Regions from separate parts of the Brevibacillus jepli genome, predicted to be linked through region 1. Evidence: riboswitches for the same ligand, from Rfam matches in the RefSeq annotation. Region 1 holds a riboswitch; the other holds the start of a gene.
The links. A riboswitch is a leader RNA that binds a small molecule or an ion and turns the genes downstream of it on or off. The one in region 1 is predicted to bind lysine.
Positions count from the first base shown of each region.

Region 2: another riboswitch for lysine. It lies ahead of AB1L17_RS24435 (amino acid permease); the one in region 1 lies ahead of AB1L17_RS16795 (aspartate kinase).

Region 1 is NZ_JBFEFW010000014.1:91,458-97,879, reverse strand. It holds gene AB1L17_RS16815 (ABC transporter ATP-binding protein) at 1-629, shown strand, start outside; gene AB1L17_RS16810 (ABC transporter ATP-binding protein) at 631-1,344, shown strand; gene AB1L17_RS16805 (DUF2164 domain-containing protein) at 1,471-1,722, shown strand; gene uvrC (excinuclease ABC subunit UvrC) at 1,761-3,542, shown strand; lysine riboswitch at 3,624-3,813, shown strand; gene AB1L17_RS16795 (aspartate kinase) at 4,044-5,285, shown strand; gene AB1L17_RS16790 (YslB family protein) at 5,335-5,787, opposite strand; gene AB1L17_RS16785 (succinate dehydrogenase cytochrome b558 subunit) at 6,217-6,422, shown strand, end outside.
Region 2 is NZ_JBFEFW010000028.1:24,713-31,134, forward strand. It holds gene AB1L17_RS24415 (hypothetical protein) at 1-324, shown strand, start outside; gene AB1L17_RS24420 (alpha/beta fold hydrolase) at 302-1,054, opposite strand; gene AB1L17_RS24425 (CGNR zinc finger domain-containing protein) at 1,160-1,717, opposite strand; gene AB1L17_RS24430 (DinB family protein) at 1,886-2,380, shown strand; lysine riboswitch at 2,465-2,650, shown strand; gene AB1L17_RS24435 (amino acid permease) at 2,764-4,212, shown strand; gene AB1L17_RS24440 (hypothetical protein) at 4,448-5,299, shown strand; gene AB1L17_RS24445 (TolC family protein) at 5,490-6,422, shown strand, end outside.

The DNA of each region.
Region 1 (6,422 bases):
TCAATATGGCAACAGGCATATTCGAACCTACGACAGGTACCTTTTCTTTTGCCGGACAAAAGCTAAATGGAATGGCGCCTAACAAAATTACCGAAATGGGAATTGCAAGGACGTTCCAAAATATTCGCCTCTTCGGTCACATGAGTGCGTTGGACAACGTGAAGGTAGGCTGCCACTCGCGCATGAACGCGGGCTTTTGGGCTTCCCTTTTGAAAACACCGGGACAGCGTGCGGAAGAAAAGGCGGTTACCAAAAAAGCGGAGGAGCTTCTCGAATTCGTAGGCTTGTCTGACATTGCTGACGTCCGCTCGGATACATTGGCTTACGGTCAACAACGGCGTCTGGAGATCGCACGGGCACTGGCTACAGAGCCAAAGCTCTTGCTTTTGGACGAGCCTGCTGCCGGAATGATCGAGACCGAGACAAAAGCGCTCATGGAGCTGGTCAAAAAAATTCGCGATGATGGGACGACTGTCCTGTTGGTCGAACACGATATGGGATTGGTCATGAATCTGTGTGAAAAGGTCGTATGTATCAACTTTGGGGTCAAAATTGCCGACGGCACCCCGGCAGAGGTACAAAACAATCCAGATGTGATAGAAGCCTACCTCGGCAAGGAGGACGAATAAGATGCTGAATATCCAAAACTTGACGACCTCCTACGGTCAAATCAAGGCGATTCGTGGGATAACGCTGGAAGTGCCAGAGGGCAAAATCGTCTCGCTGATCGGGGCGAACGGAGCGGGCAAAACTACAACCATGCGTACGATCGCAGGTCAGCTAAAGCCTGAGGCAGGGACGATTACGTTTTGTGGGAAGCGAATGGAGGGCTCGAGACCTCATCAGATCGTAAAAGCCGGACTGGCGTTGGTACCAGAAGGGCGTGCGATCCTCGGGAAGATGACTGTGCTGGAAAACCTGGAGATGGGCGCATTCCAGCGCAATGATGCACAAGGCATCAAGGACGATATGGAAAAGATGATGACCTGGTTCCCCATTCTCAAGGAACGGCTAGCTCAATTGGGCGGGACGATGTCTGGCGGTCAGCAGCAAATGCTCGCCATTGCCCGTGCATTGATGTCTCGACCGAAGCTGCTGCTCTTGGATGAGCCCTCGATGGGCTTGGCTCCCATCGTGGTGGCGGACATTTTCAAGGTGATCAAAGAAATCAATGCGGAAGGGACAACCGTCCTCATCGTAGAGCAAAATGTCAAACAGGCCCTCAAAATCGCTGATTACGGGTATGTGCTCGAGGCAGGGCAAATCGTATTGGATGGCACAGGAGAAGCGTTGTTAAACGACGAGCGTGTAAAAGAAGCATATTTGGGCGGTCGCAAGCACTAGGTCAGCCTATAAAAAACTGTCGCCATGGAATGAGGCGGCAGTTTTTTTCGTATGGATTCCATGGTACTATGAAGGATAGAACGTATATTCTCTTATGATGCGAAAAAGGGAAGGAAGCCGGATACGATGCCAACCAAATTGACGAGAGAGCAAATGGAATATCTTGTTCATCAAGTACAGCGTTATTTTAAAGAAGAACGGTCGGAGACACTCGGCAATTTGGAGACGGAAGAGTTGATTGCCTTTTTTTCGAAGGAGCTCGGCCCCTTCTACTACAATCAAGGGGTGCAAGACAGCCGCAAGCTGCTGGTCGAACGGATGAGTTCCTTAGAAGATGAACTGTATGTTTTGGAAAAGCCAATCCACAAGAACAAATAGATGCAAGGCAGATATAGAGCAAAGAGGAGGGAGCAGCCATGAACAGCTCCTTAAAAGATAAACTGGCCGTCTTGCCAGATAAGCCAGGCTGCTACCTGATGAAAAATGCGAGCGGGGAAATCATTTACGTAGGAAAAGCCAAGGTGCTGAAAAACCGCGTCCGCTCTTATTTTACAGGCAGTCATAACGGGAAGACGCAGCTGTTGGTCAGTGAGATCGTGGATTTTGAGTATATTGTGGTATCTTCACCCATCGAAGCACTGATCCTGGAATGCAACCTGATCAAGGAGCACGACCCGCGCTACAATGTCATGCTCCGCGACGATAAGACGTATCCGTACATCAAAATTACGAATGAGGCACAGCCACGTCTGGAGATTACCCGTAAGGTATTAAAAGATAAAGCCAAATATTTCGGTCCTTATCCGAATGCCGGAGATGCCTCCGAGGTGAAGAAGCTGCTGGATCGCCTTTATCCTTTGCGCAAATGCCGCAATATGCCCAAGCAGGTTTGTCTTTACTACCATTTGGGACAATGTTTAGCGCCCTGTGTATACGAGGTATCGGCAGAGGAAAACCAGCGTTTGGTAGATGAAATTAGCCGGTTCCTCGATGGCGGCCATGAGGAAATGAAGAAGACGCTCACAGAAAAAATGCTCCAAGCCGCAGAAAACATGGAGTTCGAACGCGCAAAGGAATATCGGGATCAGATCAAGAGCATCGAAGCAGTGATGGAAAAGCAGAAGATTACCTTCGCAGATACTGTAGACCGCGACATTATCGGGTTTGCTGTGGAAAAAGGCTGGATGTGCATTCAAGTATTTTACATGCGCAAAGGGAAGATGATCGAGCGGCAGACGACCTCTTTTCCGTACTATGGCAGCGAAACCGAAGACTTCATGTCGTATGTGAGCCAGTTTTACTACGACAAGCAAAATGCGCTTCCTAAAGAAATTTTGCTCCCGGAAGAAAGTGACGCAGAGCTGTTAAGTGAATGGCTAGGCATCAAAGTTCATGCGCCAAAAAGAGGCAAGAAGCGGGAACTCGTGCAAATGGCTGCCGAGAACGCGCGTATAGCCCTGCAGGAGAAGTTCGCGCTTATGTCCAAGGACGATGCTCGTACCGTCCAGGCGGTACACAACCTCGGGCACATTTTGGGGATTCCGGTTCCGCATCGAATTGAAGCGTTTGACAACTCCAACATCCAGGGAACAGAGCCTGTGTCTGCAATGATTGTGTTTACAGATGGTCGCCCTGACAAAAAGGAATACCGCAAATTCAAGATCAAAACCGTCGAGGGACCAGACGATTACGGCTCCATGCGCGAAGTAGTTCGCCGACGTTACTCTCGCCTGCTCAAAGAAAATCAGACGATGCCTGACCTGATCGTCATCGATGGTGGGAAAGGCCAAATCAGTGCCGCAATGGACGTCCTGGAAAACGAGCTTGGCCTCTATATTCCTGTCTGTGGTCTGGCGAAGGACGAGAAGCACCGCACTGCTCAGCTCATGTACGGTGATCCGCCGGAGCCAGTGAATCTGAGACGGGACAGCTACGAGTTTTATTTGTTGCAGCGCATCCAAGATGAAGTCCACCGTTTTGTTATTACGTTCCACAGACAATCCCGAACGAAAACGATGCTGTCCTCACAGTTGGATGAGATCCCGGGTATCGGTGAGAAGCGACGCAAGCTGTTGTTCTCTCATTTTGGCTCGTTGAAAAAAATGCGTGAAGCGACCGTCGAAGACTTCCGTCAATTAGGAATCGGCGACAAGCTGGCGAAAGAAATCATCGCTCATCTGCGCAAGCTGGACACATAGAGTTCAAAAAGGAATTGATCCATTTTTAGACTCATGATATAATCCGATTCAAACAGAATAGTTAGCCTCACTTCCATTATGGAGTGAGGTAGAGGCGCGAAAACCAAGAGTACCACCCTGAGATCGGGTATCTGTGAAGGGAACGGGAAAGGGGAATTCGCCGAAGTGTGGAGGGGAACCCGCTTTTCTCCATGCTGGGTCTGCGTTGAACAAATGCAGGACTGTCATCTGCACTTTTGACCAATTGTTCAGATGGAGAGCTATCTCACGGTGTGTCAATGTGAGTTTTGATGGTGATGACTGTCAATCTTCGTTGTCCGCGTGTATTGGGAGGGAGGAACCGGTATGTCGAAACAGTAGGCAGCGGCAGGTCTTATCCTTGTCGGTGCCTTTTTTGTAAAATAAAAATGCAAGACTTTTCCTTATAGAGAGAATAGTGAAAAACCATACGATAATAGAAAAATACCAACATTGGATATGAGAAAAAGGGAGAGAAGCCGCATGGGGTTGATCGTGCAGAAATACGGAGGCACCTCTGTAGGTACCATTGAGCGAATTTTACGAGTTGCGGATCGAATTATCAGCTATAAAGAGGAAGGGCATGATGTGGTAGTTGTCGTGTCTGCGATGGGGAAATCTACTGATGTGTTGGTAGACATGGCGAAACAGATTAGCGCATACCCATCCGAGCGAGAAATGGATATGCTGCTGACCACGGGGGAGCAGGTATCAATCGCGCTATTGTCGATGGCCTTACATTCAAAAGGCTACGACGCTATTTCTCTTACTGGCTGGCAGGCTGGAATCACTACCGAGGCGATTCACGGAAGAGCCCGGATCAAGCAGATTGATCCTGAACGGATTCAATCCGAGCTCGGCCGTGGTCGTGTGGTCATCGTGGCAGGATTTCAAGGGATCAGTGACGAAGGTGAAATTACGACGCTCGGCCGCGGTGGATCGGATACATCTGCGGTTACTCTCGCAGCGAGCTTGAACGCTGAAAAATGCGAAATCTTTACGGACGTGTCCGGGGTGTATACAGCTGATCCGCGAATGGTTCCAGCAGCGAGCAAGCTGGATACGATCTCGTATGATGAGATGCTGGAGCTGGCGAATCTCGGTGCAGGGGTTCTCCATCCAAGGTCAGTAGAGGCTGCGAAAAAATACAAGGTAAGGCTGGTCGTCCGCTCTAGCTTTACTGCCGAAGATGGTACGTACGTTGAGGAGGTTGCCAACATGGAAACAGGAAGAGTAGTAAGTGGAGTCGCACATGACGAAGATGTAGCAAAAATCACGGTTGTCGGCATGCCTGCCAAGGTCGGGACGCTCTCCCGTCTGTTTAATACGCTGGCTGACAATCAAGTGAACGTCGATATCATTATCCAAAGCTCCTATGATGCTGTTGTTACGAACATTTCATTTACAGTTGCAGCGGATGACCTGAAAAAAGCACTGAATACACTCGATAGGAACAAAACAGAGCTTGGCTTTGAAAAAGTCGATTTCGAAGAGGGCTTGACCAAAGTATCCATTGTCGGTTCCGGCATGATTAACAACCCGGGGGTAGCTGCCGAAATGTTCCGCGTGCTGGCAGAAAGAGAAATTTCTATTAAGATGGTATCTACGTCTGATATCAAGGTTTCCTGCGTCATTCCGGCAGCCTTGACTGAGCTGGCTGTTCGCAGTCTCCATTCGGCATATGGTCTGGATGTTGAGGAAACAGCTGTCGTGCACGGATTATAGAATTGGGATGCTCCCTCTTACTTGTCTACAGGTAGAGGGGGCATTTTCTTCATGGCGCTACTTGTACGAATATACGTATGTCTGAAGGGCTTTCCATTTCGATTTTGCTGAACGCTTCTCTTTCTTTCCACTGCTCAACCATACCAGCGATGATCCCGGCCTCAAAGGAAAGACTGCATCCTAGTCTTTCTATAGACTGATAGCTAAAAATGGAATGAGTGAGTGAATAGATGATGCTTTGCTCGCTCTCTTCAACCACGTCTAGCTGACCGAGTCCCAGCCGAATAAAAGGCATAATCGGGCCAGTTGCAGATTGAACGGGGATTTGGCGGCCCATATTTTTTCCTATCCAATATAGAATGTGGTTCTCACTATCGCCTAGCAGGCTGCTGGTCAGCGTTTCGCGTAGAAGATGATAGCCAAGATAGGGCATATTGATTCTTTCCGCATAGGGAATGGTCTCAGGTGGCAACAGTGCTGCCAGTTGATCCTTCTCTTTCATTTGTGCTTCCCTCCTGTCTGTACTAGATTATGAGGAGGGACTCCGACTCATGACATATTCATAGAAAAAATAGCTGGACTAAACAAAGTTATTCTATCAATGTATTTAGTACATTGATTGTCTTGACGCTCTGTGTCGACAAGAGTACAATTGGATTTGGTCAAAGTTTTGCCCAACTTTTTCTCGTATTTTGACACATTCCGACAAATTCAGGTGATCTAGTGAACACAATCTTTTTGTGAACAGCATTTCGATGCTTTTCATACATTGATCGTGGAGGTTTTGCTATGTCTAATGGGTGAGGCAATGGGTTAGGATATTGGGGAAAGGTCTATCAAAACGGTCGAAAACCGTTTTGGGCCGCTTGCGGTAACGCTTGACGTTTTTCACAGAATTGAGAGTTACATACATTGAAAGGGGGACCATTGTATGGCGAAAGGCCATAGCTTTCTCAGTCACAAGCTACACTCACTTCTTGGTTTGTTTCCGATCGGGCTCTTCCTCGTGTTCCACTTGACAGCCAACTATCAAGCGACTCGTGGGCCTGAAGCTTTCAACCAGGCGGTAGGCTTCATTGAAAGCCTTCCATTTCTGTTAGTACTTGAATTTGCCTTGATCTACCTCCCGATCCTGTT
Region 2 (6,422 bases), on a different contig from region 1:
CTATCGTTGTTACCCTCCCTGGAGGTAGCCAGCTATCATGTGGCTCGCTTTGCTCTTATCATGCGAGACGAGGGTCTTAGCGGTCTTGGTATTTTTCCCGGTGATGCCCTCTTGATCTCAGACTTTTCGATGGAGCCTGTAAGAGACCGACCTGTTTTGATCAGACAGGAAGGGCAATTCCTCGTTCGCATTGCAGCAGACGTCAATCCACTGGAATGTCTGTTTACGACCACACGCGAGCAGGACGAACCACTGCTGCTGCCCTCGGAAAATATTCGCATTACAGGTGTAGTATCGGGTATTATTCCACGTTCATCATCGTAACCTCAGTGAGGAGCCAATCCTTGATAGCTGCCACTGTTTGCTGCCACTGCTCCTGCGGGGTAATGGCAGCAGGCTGATCTCCCTCCTGCGATCCATAGCTTCCGAACTGGGAATGGTTCCCTCCTTCTATGGACATGTACACGGTACGCTCTGGCAAATATTGCTTGCCCTCCTCGAACTTTTGCAGATCGATCACACCATCGCGAGATCCGAGCAAGGATAGCACAGGCAAATTCACCTTTTTCAAATTTCCTTGTCTGTTTGGATACGCTCCCAGCAAAAACACACCACTGATTCGCTGCGGATGGTTTGCTGCGTATTGAGCTGCCATAGCACCACCGAGTGAATGTCCTCCTATGACAAAGGTTTGATTCGGATACGCCTTCAATACTTGCGTGGCTCGCTGCATATCACTGACAGCTAGGTTCAGCGGCATGCGCGCGATAAAGACCTGGTATCCGTAGCCTGCAAGTGCACGGGCGATTGGCGCATAGCTCTCTGGTTTGATCAGTGCTCCCGGATATAGGATGAGTCCTGGTTCGCGTGACTCCCCACCTTGGAAAACAATCCAGTCATTCGTATCCATGACCGTAATTCCTTCTCCGCCTTGCATGGCGGTCTTCGCTGCCTGATCAGGCTGATACGGCTGCAAATACCAGATAACCGTGCATAGAGCACCGAGTATCACCAATACGAGTGCCTGCAACCACTTTTTACGTGCTTGACTCATCCTACCACCTCGTTTCCGTTCCCATGTATGCTGCTACTTATTATGTCTCAAATATAGAAAAAACCGTCAGAGACAAATTCCCGACGGTCATTGGTAATGGCTGCATTAGCCTTTTTCCTTCTGCCTTTCACGAAACCGGCGCACCTTCATCAGGTTTCCGCACATTTTATCATCACACCAACGGCGTACCCGGTTGCGGCTTTCATCATAAAACACCCAGCGGCAATCCTCGTTGTCACATATTTTGATTCGCTCAAGATGCTGCGGTGCGAGCAACTCCGCGAAAGAAGCCGCGATTTGTGCCATGATGAGGGTCCATCCCTCTGCAAAACTGTATTGCTGCTGCTTGTAGCTCCCCTCCTCTTCAACGTACAGCACCTGCACATGAAAAGGCGCAAGAGCCAGAGCTCGGTTCAATTCCGCAAGGTCCTCCTCTAGGAATCGGTCTCCACGGACAACGGCTTCCAGCATCCGTCTCAACCGTTTGCGCAGCTGCAAAAGAGACGCGGCACACTCCTCATTCATCGGCAGCGGAGCGGTTAGATTGTAAGTTTGCAAAAAGGATGCCAGCCATTCCTGGTTCTCTAATCGATTTTCCCAACGACCAGAGCCACGCCAATCCCGCCAATCACTATTTAAAAAGTCGATACAAAGCCAGTCCATGTCATCATCTCTCCTGACTACCCCTTCATTATTTCTCTCTTGTATGAACATACAGGATATGGTAATCTTTATATGTAACTATCGTTTTAGAATTAACTGGTTACATTTTCGTTGCTTACTGCTATTATAGCGTTTCATCAATCTGTTTCACAGACGAGGAGGACGCGTATGAATCGGAAGGATTTGCTTTTGCACGGTTGGGAATGTACGTATGACAAGGAAGACTGGTATCCACCCTTAAAAGATGCACTTGCCGGAGTATCGGCAGCCGAGGCGAGCTGGCGCCCAGAAGGTGAAGCAGCCAACACGATTTGGGAAAACGTCAGTCACCTTCTGTATTACAAAGAACGCTTGCTGCATCGTCTGCTTGGCACCGAATTCCCCGGCTCAGCTGAGACGAACGATGATACATTCACCCCGTCCGGCGGTCCAGATGACGAAAACGCCTGGCAGGCTACCCTTTTGCGAATGGAAAGCGTCCATCGCCACATTCATGAAAAGCTTTCCTCGCTCACAGATGAGGAGTTAGACCAGACAGCTACCTATACGCCCATTTACCAAGCCGTGATGAGTCTCGTCCTGCACGATGCGTTTCACACGGGACAAATCGTCCAAATACGTAAGCTGCAAGGCTCTTGGCCTGCCAGACGCTCATTTGAATAACAAAATTTCACATTGATTATTCACAAACAATCCTTTATAGTTGATGAATCACATAATTTCATACATGTTATCCTCATCTTTCACGGTGAGGATAGAGGTCGCGGCTTTTATATCATCCTGTACGAGATTCAGAAGAAATCAATGACTCCAGGTAAGGAAAATCCGCCGAAGCTCATATCGCATCTCTGGGCGATTGGGTTGGGGCTGTACTCGAAAGGGGCAGAACTGTCACGTTTGCTAGCCAAGCAAGCGTGGTGAGCTATCTTCAGTGAAGGCTTGGTGGGGATTGGATGATACCGCCCTATGCCATTTTTTTGGCTATGGCGGTTTTTTCGTTTCCGACCTTCCTTCTCAAAAATCTTGAAAGGTCGTGCAAGCAGCTTATGTCACAGAATCAATTGCAACGTGGTTTAAAAGCCCGACACCTGACGATGATCGCTATCGGTGGTTCGATCGGGACGGGATTGTTTCTCGCGAGCGGAGGCTCGATCCATTCCGCCGGGCCTGGTGGAGCATTAGTCGCCTATCTCGCCATTAGTATTATGGTTTACTTTTTGATGACGAGCCTGGGGGAAATGGCAGCCTTCATGCCTGTATCCGGTTCGTTCTCAACGTACGCTACACGATTCGTCGATCCATCTCTCGGCTTTGCCCTCGGCTGGAACTATTGGTACAACTGGGCGATTACCATTGCTGTAGAACTGTCAGCTTCCGCACTTATTATGAAATACTGGTTCCCGGATACTCCAGCGATTATATGGAGCGCCTTGTTCCTCGGATTGCTGTTTGCCTTGAATCTTCTGTCGGTTAAAGCCTTTGGAGAATCCGAATATTGGTTTGCCTTGATTAAAGTAGTAACGGTCATCATCTTTATTATTGTTGGTGTATTGATGATTTTTGGGATTATGGGTGGTCAAGCAGTCGGCTTCCAGAACTTCACCAAAGGAGATGCACCGTTCAGCGGCGGATTCATGGCTATGCTCGGCGTCTTCATGATTGCCGGATTCTCTTTCCAAGGGACAGAGCTGGTCGGTGTCGCGGCTGGGGAAAGTGAAGACCCTGCTCGTAATATTCCGAAGGCGATTCGCCAAATTTTCTGGCGCATCCTGCTCTTCTACATCCTCGCTATTTTGATCATCGGATTGTTGGTTCCGTACGACAATCCAAATCTGATTAGCGGCGACCTTACTGATATTGCGATTAGTCCTTTTACGATCGTTTTTGAAAATGCCGGATTTGCTTTTGCAGCATCCGTCATGAACGCGGTTATTCTCACGTCCGTTTTATCTGCTGGTAACTCAGGAATGTACGCTTCTACTCGCATGCTGTGGAATTTGGCGAAAGAAGGAAAAGCACCGAAATGGTTCGCAAAAATTACACGTAACGGCGTTCCGATCAATGCCTTGATCTTGACCGCGCTCATCGGCGCCCTTGCTTTCCTGTCCTCCCTGTTTGGGGAAGGCGAAGTGTACGTATGGCTTTTGAATGCGTCCGGTATGTCAGGCTTCATCGCTTGGCTGGGGATCGCCATTAGTCACTACCGTTTCCGCAAAGCGTTTATCGCTCAGGGCCGTGACTTAAGCGAGCTACCTTATCGGGCAAAGCTGTTCCCGTTCGGACCGATTTTTGCCTTCATCATTTGCTGTATCGTTATTTTGGGGCAAAACTATTCCGCATTCATGGGTGGAACGATCGACTGGTATGGCGTCCTGGTTTCTTACATTGGCCTGCCACTCTTCTTGATCATTTGGCTCGCATATAAAATCACGCAAAAGACCAAGCTCGTCCCTCTTGAGCAAGTTGACTTCAGCATGGATGAGCAGACAAGATAATAGAAGGAAATGTTGGGCTCCCGTTAACTGTGCGGGAGTCCTTTTTCATGCTTGCCAGCATATGAAAGTGCTACATAATAAAAAACTCCCAGAAAAGAGCCGATAGTATAAACAAGAAACGATTCGAGATCAGTTTCCTTTTGCTTCTCACAAGTCATACCAGTCATCTGATAAAAGGTAACCATGATCTCCTGCCATCATGACTGAACATGAATCCAAGTGAGGAGAGAAGAACATGCAGATTCAATCAAATACCCGCTACGTAACACCCCAGCTTACCTCTACCCCAGATGCACCCAAAATGGTGACAGGAACTCGATTAGGGTCGCCGGAGCGCGATACGGTTGACCTTCGTTCTCACAAGGCACGCGAGCTACCTGCTGGTGTCATCGAACATCATAGTGTCCAATTTTTCTTTAACTCAGAAGTAAATGAGAGCCTGGATAAATTTTTTGCAGACAAACCCCCCGAAGCTCGTAAGGCATTTAATCACATACTTGAACATAATTTTTTCAACTCGAGTTCCACTTACACCGATGAAGAAAGAGCTGCTTTCGTTGAAGTAGGCTTAACCCAAGGAAAATTTTTAGCGGACAATTTCATGAAAGATGAGGAAGCTGCTGAATTTTTGAATACCCTCCATCTACTCGCTGCTGTTGCCAAAACAAGAAAGGTTGACCCTGCAACTGGAAGTGTCAGCTACATAGAGCTGCCACAAAAGCCTCATGGCGCACCCCACGACTATGTTAATCCGACCAAGTTAATGGAGCGGTACGACCCAGAAGCTTATAAGAAAATGCAAGCGACCACAACCAATCAAACAGAGAAAGTCAGCATGCTGATTCAATTCGTCAAAAAGCTACGTCATCGTCAAGACTGGATCTCAGAATATCGAAAAGAACAAGATACACTTGTATCCCATTTAAAAAATACAAAAATCGATAACCGCTTTGCAAACGTAAATACAACGGACGCAGGTGAATTCGTTCGCCAAATCAATGAGCTAATTCAAAGTGATCGCTTCCCTACCCACACACAATTGCTTACAACGAATATAGCCTCTTTTATGCAAATCCTATCAAAATAAAAGCAGCCTTGGTCTGATTTCCCATCGGACTGAGGCTGTTTCCTTTCAATTGTTCAGCCCCCCTTCCTATTACCAGCCTACCAATTTGAGACAAATATTTTTTATTGACGAATTTCTGTTGGAAATATATACTTTTCATGAATTTGATAATGATAATCGTTATCATAATTATGTTACAGGAGGTTGCCCCATGAAATCCAGGCTATTCAAACACATTTACAGCACAACATTAGTCACTTCTCTCCTCACGGGTGGCGCCCATGTGGCTATGGCTGCTCCACTCGCGATCGCCGCCGAGCAGACGGACGTTTCCCCCTTGTCGCTCGATTTTGCAGTAGAACAGGCACTAAAAAACAGCGTAGATCTGGAGCTGCTTCGGCTTGACTTAGATATTACGGAATACGAAACATCCATCACACTGAGAGAGAAAGCCGAAATCAAAAAATCCAGCATCATGACCCTAGCTGACGCAAAAAAGAAATTCGAAGAGGCTGCCAAAGCCATCAAAGAAGTCGTCGTCGATGAAGCAGCCATGAATACACAAAAAAACACGATACAATTGCAAGTACAAAAAGCTTTCTTCGAAGTCCAATCTCTCGATGCCAAGATCAAAGCCCAAAAGAAAAGCATGCAACGGCAATATTGGGCGGACTCCCAAGAAACAGAAGCTCACAAAAATCTTGCTGCGCTTGAAACCAGCTACAAACAAGCATTGGCCAAGCTCAACGAATTATTGAATGAAAAAGCGGACAAAACGTGGAAAGTGGAAGCAGCTGATCTGACCCATTATACGATACCCACTCTGGAACAATTGCAGGCAAAAGCTTTTGAAAAACGCCCGGAAATGATGAAGGCTCAAGCGGAAATAGACTTTGCTCAAGTAAAAATCGATTACACGGCAGAGTATGCCGCACTCAGCACATATAAAGGCACGATCGCCAAAAATGAACATAAAAAAGCTGAACTGCAAAAACAAAAAGCGCAAAAGAAAATTGGACAAGAAGTAAGCGACAACTATGGGAAGGTTCTCGCAGCGAAAAAGGCTTTGGATGAAAGCACATCAAAGAAAGAAAACGCATTGGAGCGCTATCAGGCTACAATCGATCAATATAGACTAGGAAAA